2 regions of the Verrucosispora sp. CNZ293 genome follow, and region 1 is predicted to be linked to the other one. Evidence: riboswitches for the same ligand, from Rfam matches in the RefSeq annotation. Region 1 holds a riboswitch; the other holds the start of a gene.
The links. Region 1 has a riboswitch for thiamine pyrophosphate ahead of thiE (thiamine phosphate synthase). Riboswitches for the same ligand answer to the same signal wherever they lie in the genome.

Region 1 (4,354 bases):
CCATGTGGCAGCAGGTGTTGCGCTGGGTGGGCACCTCCAGCACCACGCGCTCGCTCGACGGGTTGATCGTGTCCCCGGTGACGGTGAACCGGGACAGGTGGTTGCGGGAGCCGCCCGCGCTCGGGGCGTAGTAGAGCCAGACCCACCCGTTGCTGCCGAAGTTGGGGTCGAGTCGGATGCCGAGGAGGCCGTCCTCGTTACCCGCGAAGACGCTCAGCCGCAGCGCGGTGACCGTCTGGCCGGTGTCCGGCTTGATGATCTGCACCCGGCCGTCGCGTTCGATGTAGAAGACCCGGCCGTCGGGCGCGATGTCCAGCTCCATCGGGTTGCTGGTGTTGCTGTCCAGCGTCACCTTCTCGAAGCTGGCGGCTCGGCCGGCACCACAGTCGGCGTGCACCACCCCGGCCGCGGTCTGGATACCACCGAGGAGGTGTTGCCGGAACTCGGCGTTGGTGAAGGAATCCTGGGTGTGCCCGCCCCCTGTGTACCAGGACCGGCCACCGTCGAAGTTCTGGCACCAGGCGATCGGGTGGTCGTGCCCCATCGCCCCGCTGCCCGGGCTGTAGCTGCGCTCGTCGAGGGAGGCCAGCACCTGCACCTGGCGGGCGCGGGGGTTGGTGCGGAAGTTGTACCACTCGTCGAAACGGGACCACCGGTCCGGCAGATGCCGGGTCGACTCGTGGGTGGTGTCCTCGACCTTCACCGTGGCCGTCTGGTTGGCCGGGTGGCTGTTGAAGTAGGCACCGACCAGTTGGCCGTACCAGGCCCAGTCGTACTCGGTGTCGGACGCGGCGTGCACGCCGACGTATCCGCCGCCGGCGCGGATGTAGCGCTCGAAGGCCGCCTGCTGGCTGGCGTTGAGCACGTCACCCGTGGTCGACAACCAGATGACCGCCCTGAACCTGGCCAGGTTGGTGTCGGTGAAGGCGGCGCTGTCCTCGGTGGTGGTGACGGTGAACCCGTTAGCCGTGCCGAGTTGCTGGATCGCGCTGATGCCGGCCGGGATCGAGTCGTGCCGGAATCCGGCGGTCTTGGAGAAGACGAGGACGGAGTACGGCTCCGCCTCCGCCGCGGCGACCGGTACGGCGGCCTGGGCGGCGGCCGGGCCGGCGATCGGGGCCGGTGCGGCGGCCAGGATGAGTACAAGGGCGAGTAGCGCCATGGTCGCTGCGGCGAGCGGTGCTCGCCGCCGACGGGGTCGGGGCACGAAGATCTCCTCTGTCCGTGGTACGGGTCGGAGTGGACGGCGGTGGTCACTCCCGTCGGTCCGACCGCCCATACCTGACGAGCGAGGTCTGGGTGGCGACAAGCCGATCCGATCACTCAATTGGCGTTAGTGAATCTAGTTTCGAGCAAGGTAGGCCCTTGTAACGTTTTGGTAACGGGGCCAGTCTTTATTGGTGTGAGTCGCTGTATATCGGTGCCTTTCCTCGGCGGCCGTGCTGCTGCGAGTCGGTTCAGCAGGCTGCGGCGGGTCGGCACGATTGGGCAGCCCTCGCCCCGGCCGACGGCGCAGGACGGGGGTTGGCGGAGCCGGCGAAACGACGTACGGTGACACCCAACGAACCCACGGGAGCCCGGTGTACCGGGCTGAGAGGGGGGCTGTGAGCCCCCGACCGTCGAACCTGATCCGGGTAATGCCGGCGCAGGGAGGAGTGTTGCCGTGCCGTCCCTCGGACGACTGCATCTCATCACCGACACCCGACCCGGGCGGGATCCGCTCGCCGTGCTTGATGCCGTGCTGCCGGTGGCCCATGCCGAACTGGTGGTGCAGGTCCGGGTCGAGGACAGCGCGACCGACCGGCAGGCGTACGAGCTGACCCGGCAGGTGCTCGCCCGCTGTGCGCCGTACGAGGTGCCGTGCCTGGTCAACGACCGACTGCACGTGGCGCTGGCCACCGGTGCCGCAGGTGGTCACGTCGGTGCCGACGACCTGCCCGTGGCAGCGGCCCGGCAGGTGCTCGGCCCAACGGCCGTGCTCGGTGCCACCGCGCGGCAACCGGCAACCGCGCTCGCGGCGGTCACTGACGGGGCGAGCTACCTGGGCGTCGGGCCGTGCCGCGCCACCGCCACCAAGGACGGGCTGCCACCGCCGATAGGTGTGGCAGGTGTCCGGGCGGTGGTCGAGGCGGTCGAGGTGCCGGTGATCGCCATCGGTGGGGTGACGGCGGCGGACGTGCCCGAGTTGCGGGCCGCCGGCGCGTACGGGGTGGCGGTGATCGGTGCGCTCTCCGGGGCCACCGATCCCGCCCGCGCCGCCGCCGACCTGGTTCGGGCGCTGACATGGTGACCGGCGATCCCGCCACCACCGACCTGACCCGGCACCGGCCGGATGTGGCGGTCGTGGGGGGCGGCCCGATCGGCTGGGCGGTGGCCTGGCGGTGCGCCAGCCGTGGCATGCGGGTGGTGGTGCACGATCCGGCGCCCGGGTCCGGTGCCTCGCACGTGGCCGCCGGAATGCTGGCGCCGGTCGCCGAGGCGTACTTCGGCGAGCGGGAGCTGACCGGCCTGTTGACCGAGTCGGCCGACCGCTGGCCCGGGTTCGCCGCCGCACTCACCGAGGCGACCGGCGCCGACATCGGCTACCGGACCGAGGGCACCCTGGTGGTCGGGCTCACCGCGGACGACCTTGCCGAGGCGCGCCGGCTCTGGGCGTACCAGCAGGGGCTGGGGTTGCCGGTGACCCCGCTGCGCCCGTCCCAGCTACGCGAGCGCGAGCCGGCGTTGGCGCCCCGGGTGCGCGGCGGCGCGCTCGCCGCCACCGACCACCAGGTCGATCCGCGCCGGCTGGTGCCGGCGCTGCGGCTGGCGGCGCAGCGGGCCGGAGCGGTGCTGGTCGCCGAGCCGGTACGCCGGCTGTCCGACATCACGGCCGGCGTGACAGTGGTCGCCGCCGGCTGCGGCGTCGCGGCCCTGACCGGCCTGCCGGTCCGTCCGGTGAAGGGGCAGGTGCTGCGACTGCGCGCGCCCGATGGCGGCCCGCCGGGCTTCCGGCACGTGATCCGGGGGTACGCCGACGGCGAGCACGTCTACCTGGTGCCGCGGGACAGCGGCGAGGTGGTCGTCGGCGCGACCGTCGAGGAGCGCTCCGACCTGGACATCTCCGCCGGAGCGGTGCTGCGGCTGCTGCGGGCCGCCGTCGACCTGCTGCCGGAGATCGCCGAGTACGACCTGGTGGAGACGTTGGCGGGGTTGCGCCCAGGCACGCCGGACAACGCCCCGATCCTGGGGCCGTTGCCGGGGCACCCGGACGTGCTCGTCGCCGCTGGTCACCACCGACACGGGATAGTCCTCACGCCGGTCACCGCAGACCTGATCACCGAACTGATCATCGGAGGTGGCAGCGCCGACCCGCTGCTCGCTCCCTTCCGGCCGGACCGGTTCGCCGACCTGTCGGACGTGGTGGGCGCGGTTGCCGCCGGCAGCACCTTCCAGCCAGCGACGGAGGGATGACTCGTGGAACTGACGGTGAACGGTGCCGGTCGCAGCCTGCCGGACGGGTTGACGGTGGCCGACCTGGTCCGCGACGTCACCGGCCAGCAGCGTGGCGTGGCGGTGGCGGTAAACGGTGAGGTGGTACCGCGTACCGGCTGGCCGGCGACGGTGCTGCGCGGCGGTGACCGGGTCGAGGTGCTCAGCGCCGCCCAGGGCGGGTGAGTCGGATGGCGAACGAGTCGACCGGCTTCGAGCTGGGCGGGGTGCGGTTCAACTCCCGGCTGATCCTCGGTACCGGTGGCGCGGCCAACCTGCACGTGCTGGAGCAGGCGATCCGGGCGTCCGGCACCGAGCTGGTCACCCTGGCGCTGCGTCGGGTGGAGACGGTGCCGAGCGGCCCCGGCGGTCTGCTGGACCTGCTCGACAGGTGTGGCGTGCGGCTGCTGCCCAACACCGCCGGCTGCTACACGGCGGGCGAGGCGGTGAAGGTGGCCCGGCTGGCCCGGGACGCGTTCGAGACCGACTGGATCAAGCTGGAGGTGATCGGCGACGAGCGCACGTTGCTGCCCGACGGGGTGGAACTGCTGCGCGCCGCCGAGGAACTTGTCGACGACGGGTTCACCGTGCTGCCGTACACCTCCGACGACCCGGTGCTGGCGCGGCGGCTGGCCGACGTCGGTTGCGCCGCGGTGATGCCGGCCGGCGCGCCGATCGGCTCCGGCCTGGGGATCAACAACCCGCACCACATCCGGCTCATCCGGCAGGACGTCGGCGTGCCGGTGATCCTGGACGCCGGTATCGGCACCGCCTCCGACGCGGCGCTCGCCATGGAGCTGGGCTGCGACGCGGTGCTGCTGGCCAGCGCGGTGACCCGGGCGGCGGACCCGGTGGCGATGGCCACCGCGATGCGGTACGCGAT
Region 2 (4,354 bases), 600 kb from region 1:
TCGACCTCAAGGTAGGGGATCTCGGCGTCGTTCACCGGATCCCGGCCGAGCCGGTCACTGTAGCGGCCGGTCACCTCCACCCAGGTGTCGTCGGGCAGCCCGGCTGGTACGTCGCCGGTCAACCCGAGCTTGACCGGGCGGCCGTCGGCGGCGCAGCAGGACAGCACCATCCGGGCCAGGATCGGCTCGCCGTCTCCGCCGGTGGCGATGAAGCCGGTGAGCTGCACCCGCCGATCGCCTATCGACGCGCCCCTGTCGAACAGTGCCCGGGAGGCGTAATCCAGGACACTGACCTGCACCGGGTCGCCCTCGGGCAGCGGCGGGTAGTCCGACTGCTGCTGGCTGCTCAGCGCGGTGCCGGCCTGACCCGCCGCGTACGAGCCGAGGGCCGGCGGGGCGACCAGCAGCAGGCCGAGCACCGGCAGGATGAGCAGCCAGCCGACCCGGGGCTCGTGGTGGGCATGCCCGTGCCCGTCATGGTCACCGGGCCCGCCAACGCTGTCGTGCCCGGCGCCGGACCCGCCAACCGGCACGCCAACGCTGTCGTGCGGAGCGCCGCCGCTGCCGGCCGGGACGCCAACGCCTACACCGGCCGGCGCGGCACCGTCGCCACCGGCGGGAGTGCCGCCGGGACCGCCGGTCGGGGCCAGGGCGCGGGGAACCGCCGGGCGCAGCTCGTACCAGAGAGTCATGATCGCGGCGGCGATCAGCAGCAGGCCGGCGGCGATCAGGAAGGGACGCAGCCCTTCCTTGACGTAACGCAGGTAGAGGTCGGTGACGCTGGCCCGGATAACCGCGCCGCCGAGCAACAGCAGGATCACCGCCTGCGCCTGCCGGTTCACAGCAGCACCGCCCCGGCACCCACGGCGACCAGCAGGGCCACCACGAATGTGGTCGGCGCGAACCGGAAGGCGAACCGGCGGCCGAACACACCGGCCTGCATCGAGATCAGCTTGAGATCGACCATCGGCCCCACCACCAGGAAGACCAGTCGGGACGTGAGCGAGAACTGGGACAGCGAGGCCGCCACGAAGGCGTCCGCCTCCGAGCAGAGCGAGAGCAGTACGGCGAGCAGCGCCAGCGCCAGGATCGACAGCCACGCGTTGTCGGCGAGAGTCTGCAACCAGCGCTCCGGCACCAGCACGTTGATGCTGGCGGCGGCCATCGCACCGAGCACCAGGAACCCACCCGCATGGGTCACGTCGTGGCGGACCGCGGCCCAGAAGGCCCGGCCCCGGGACGCGTCGTCCAGCTCCGGCCGACGCGGCATCCTGATCCACTCGGTGCGCCCGAGCCGCAACCAGAGCCACCCCATGATCATGGCGACGATCAGGCTCGCGACGCCCCGGGCGAGCACCATCTCGGGATTGTTCGGGAAGGCGACAGCTGTGGCGGTGAGCACGATCGGGTTGACCGCCGGGGCGGCGAGCAGGAACGCCAGCGCGGCGGCCGGCGTGACGCCCCGGCGGATCAGCGACCCGGCGATCGGCACCGCGCCGCACTCGCAGCCCGGCAGCACCACCCCGGCCGCGCTGGCCGCCGGCACCGCCAACGCCGGGTGCCGGGGCAACGCCTTGGCCCAGAAGGACCGGGGTACGAAGACCGCGATCACAGCCGAGAGCAGCACTCCGAAGACCAGGAACGGCACCGCCTGCACCATGATCGAGACGAAGACTGTGGTCCAGGTCTGGATGCGGGGATCGTCAAGGGCGGCGGCGATCGGCTCCCGAAAGATGATCAGGAGGATCAGCAGCGCCGCCAGCACCTCCACCGAGCCGATCCGGTCGCCGAGCCAACGCCGGGGCGGCTCGCCACCACTGGGCTCCGGAGGGCGTGTCCCGGTGTCCACGCCCCCACCGGAGGGCCGGCCCTCAGGGCCGCCGGCTGGCACGGCCCGGTCAGTGTCTGTGGTCACCCGTCACCCTTCGGCCGTGGCGGATCGGCGAACTGAGATTACCGTCCGGCGTGGATGACGTCGATGGATGTCACAGTTTTGGCCGGACCGCCGCTCCCCGACCCGGCCGGCTCGTAAATCCCCGCGCCAGCAGGTCACGCCTCCCGGACCACCGGATCACGGGAGGCAGCCACCCGTCGTGACCAGGGAAGATCACATTGCCGGTGGATCTTCGGTGGTGTTAGCGTCGGCGGGACAGACAACACCTCCGACAGGGGAGCGCACAGCGCTGAGAGTGCGGGTCCGCCCGCAGACCCTCCGTACCTGATCTGGGTAATGCCAGCGCAGGGAGTTCGGTCCACCTCCAGCCCGCCACGGTTCGGCGCCGCCGAACGGGGCGTGCGTCTTGCCTGGTTCGCATCTGGACTGGGAGCAATCATCGTGAAGAGCACCGACAGCAACCGCTGGCGCACCATCGACATCGTGGTGGCCTCGGTCATCGCCGTCGCCTTCGGCGTCATCTTCTGGGCCTGGGGCCTGGTGTGGAGCGCCACCGAGGGCGCCTTCAGCTTCTTCCCGCCGGCACAGACCCTCATCTACGGCGTCTGGCTGGTGCCGGCCGTCCTCGGCGGCCTGGTCATCCGCAAGCCGGGCGCCTCGCTGTACTGCGAACTGCTGGCGGCGATCATCTCGGCCCTGCTGGGCAGTCAGTGGGGCACCATCGTCCTGTTGCAGGGCCTGATGCAGGGGCTCGGCGCCGAGCTGGCCTTCGCCGCCTTCCGGTACCGCTCGTACCGGCTGCCGGCCGCCCTGCTGGCCGGCGCGCTCACCGGTCTGAGCGCGGCCGTCTTCGACTTCGTCTACTGGAACGCCGAACGCGACATCGCCACCTACCGCGTGCCCTACGCCCTGATCACCATCGTCAGCGCCACCGCAATCGCCGGTGCCGGCGCGTACGCCCTCACCCGCGCCCTGACCCGCACCGGCGTCCTCGACCGCTTCCCCGCCGCCCGCGACCGCCCCCTGGTCTGACCTCCCGGAACTCATCGCGTCGATCATGAGGTTGGCGGCATTCCGATCCACAGCAACCGTCAACCTCATGATCAACGAGCGAAAGGAGGGTGGGATGGTGAGCGGGGTGCGGGTGCGGGGGTTCGGGTGGCGGCACGCGGGACGGCGTGACTGGGCGGTACGCGGGGTTGATCTGCGGGTGGAGCGCGGTGAGCGGGTGCTGCTGCTCGGGGCGTCGGGGGCCGGTAAGAGCACGTTGCTGGCGGCGTTGGCCGGGCTGCTTCCCGAGGACTCCGGGGAGCACGCGGGCAGCATCGAGATCGACGGCCGGCCGGCGGACGAGGCACGCGACCGGGTAGGCATCGTCTTCCAGGACCCGCAGTCGCAGCTCGTCATGGCCCGCAGCGGCGACGACGTGGCGTTCGGGCTGGAAAACCGGGGTGTGGCGGCCGAACAGATCTGGCCTCGGGTGGACGAGGCGTTGCACCGGGTGGGTTTCCCGTACCACCGAAACCGGCCCACCGCGGCGCTGTCCGGCGGCGAACAGCAGCGCCTCGCCCTGGCCGGCGTGCTGGCGCTGCGTCCCGGTCTGCTGCTGCTCGACGAACCCACGGCCAACCTCGACCCCGCGGGTGCCGCCATGATCCGCTCGGCACTCGCCCGGGCGATGGACGCCGACACCACACTGATCCTGGTCGAACACCGGGTGGCCGAGGCGCTGCCGCTCGTCGACCGGGTGGTGGTGCTCGAACCCGGCGGCGGGATCCGCGCCGACGGTCCGCCGGAGGCGGTCTTCGCCGCACACGGGGACGCCCTCGCCGCCGAGGGGGTCTGGGTGCCCGGTCGGGAGATCCCGCCACGTCGGGCCACCGGCCCACCCGGTGAGGTGCTGCTCACCGCCGAGCGGCTCGGCCAGCCACCCCGACTGGCCGCCACCGACCTGACCGTACGCGCCGGTGAGGCGCTCGCCGTGCGCGGACCGAACGGTGCCGGGAAGTCCACCCTGGCGCTGCTGCTCGGTGGCCTGCTCCGGCCGGGCACCGGGCGGCTGGCGGCGAGCCCGGCACTGGCCGGAGCCGACGCGCGTACCGCGCCGCACCGTTGGCGGGCACCGGCGCTGACCCGCCGGATCGGCTCGGTGTTCCAGAACCCGGAGCACCAGTTCGTCACCGGCACGGTCTTCGACGAACTGGCCCTGGGGCCGAGGCGGACCGGGGTCGCCGAGTCGGCGGTCCGCGACCGCGTGACGGAACTGTTGAGCCGGCTGCGGCTGGACCGGCTCGCCGCCGCCAACCCGTACACCCTCTCGGGCGGCGAGGCGCGGCGGCTGAGCGTGGCGACCGCCCTGGCCACCGCGCCCCGCCTGCTGATCTGCGACGAACCCACATTCGGTCAGGACCGGCGCACGTGGCGCGAACTGGTGGACCTCCTCGCCGACAGGCGCGACGC

Region 2: linked by a shared signal. The riboswitch ahead of CLT74_RS28335 (ECF transporter S component) and the one ahead of thiE (thiamine phosphate synthase) in region 1 are both predicted to bind thiamine pyrophosphate.

Annotation. Positions count from the first base shown of each region.
Region 1 covers NZ_PEFR01000001.1:5,600,710-5,605,063, forward strand. The annotation lists gene CLT74_RS25595 (ThuA domain-containing protein) at 1-1,207, opposite strand, end outside; TPP riboswitch at 1,560-1,669, shown strand; gene thiE (thiamine phosphate synthase) at 1,664-2,290, shown strand; gene thiO (glycine oxidase ThiO) at 2,284-3,453, shown strand; gene thiS (sulfur carrier protein ThiS) at 3,457-3,657, shown strand; gene CLT74_RS25615 (thiazole synthase) at 3,663-4,354, shown strand, end outside.
Region 2 covers NZ_PEFR01000001.1:6,201,338-6,205,691, reverse strand. The annotation lists gene CLT74_RS28345 (TIGR03943 family putative permease subunit) at 1-842, opposite strand, end outside; gene CLT74_RS28340 (permease) at 839-1,780, opposite strand; TPP riboswitch at 2,158-2,263, shown strand; gene CLT74_RS28335 (ECF transporter S component) at 2,336-2,926, shown strand; gene CLT74_RS28330 (ABC transporter ATP-binding protein) at 3,024-4,354, shown strand, end outside.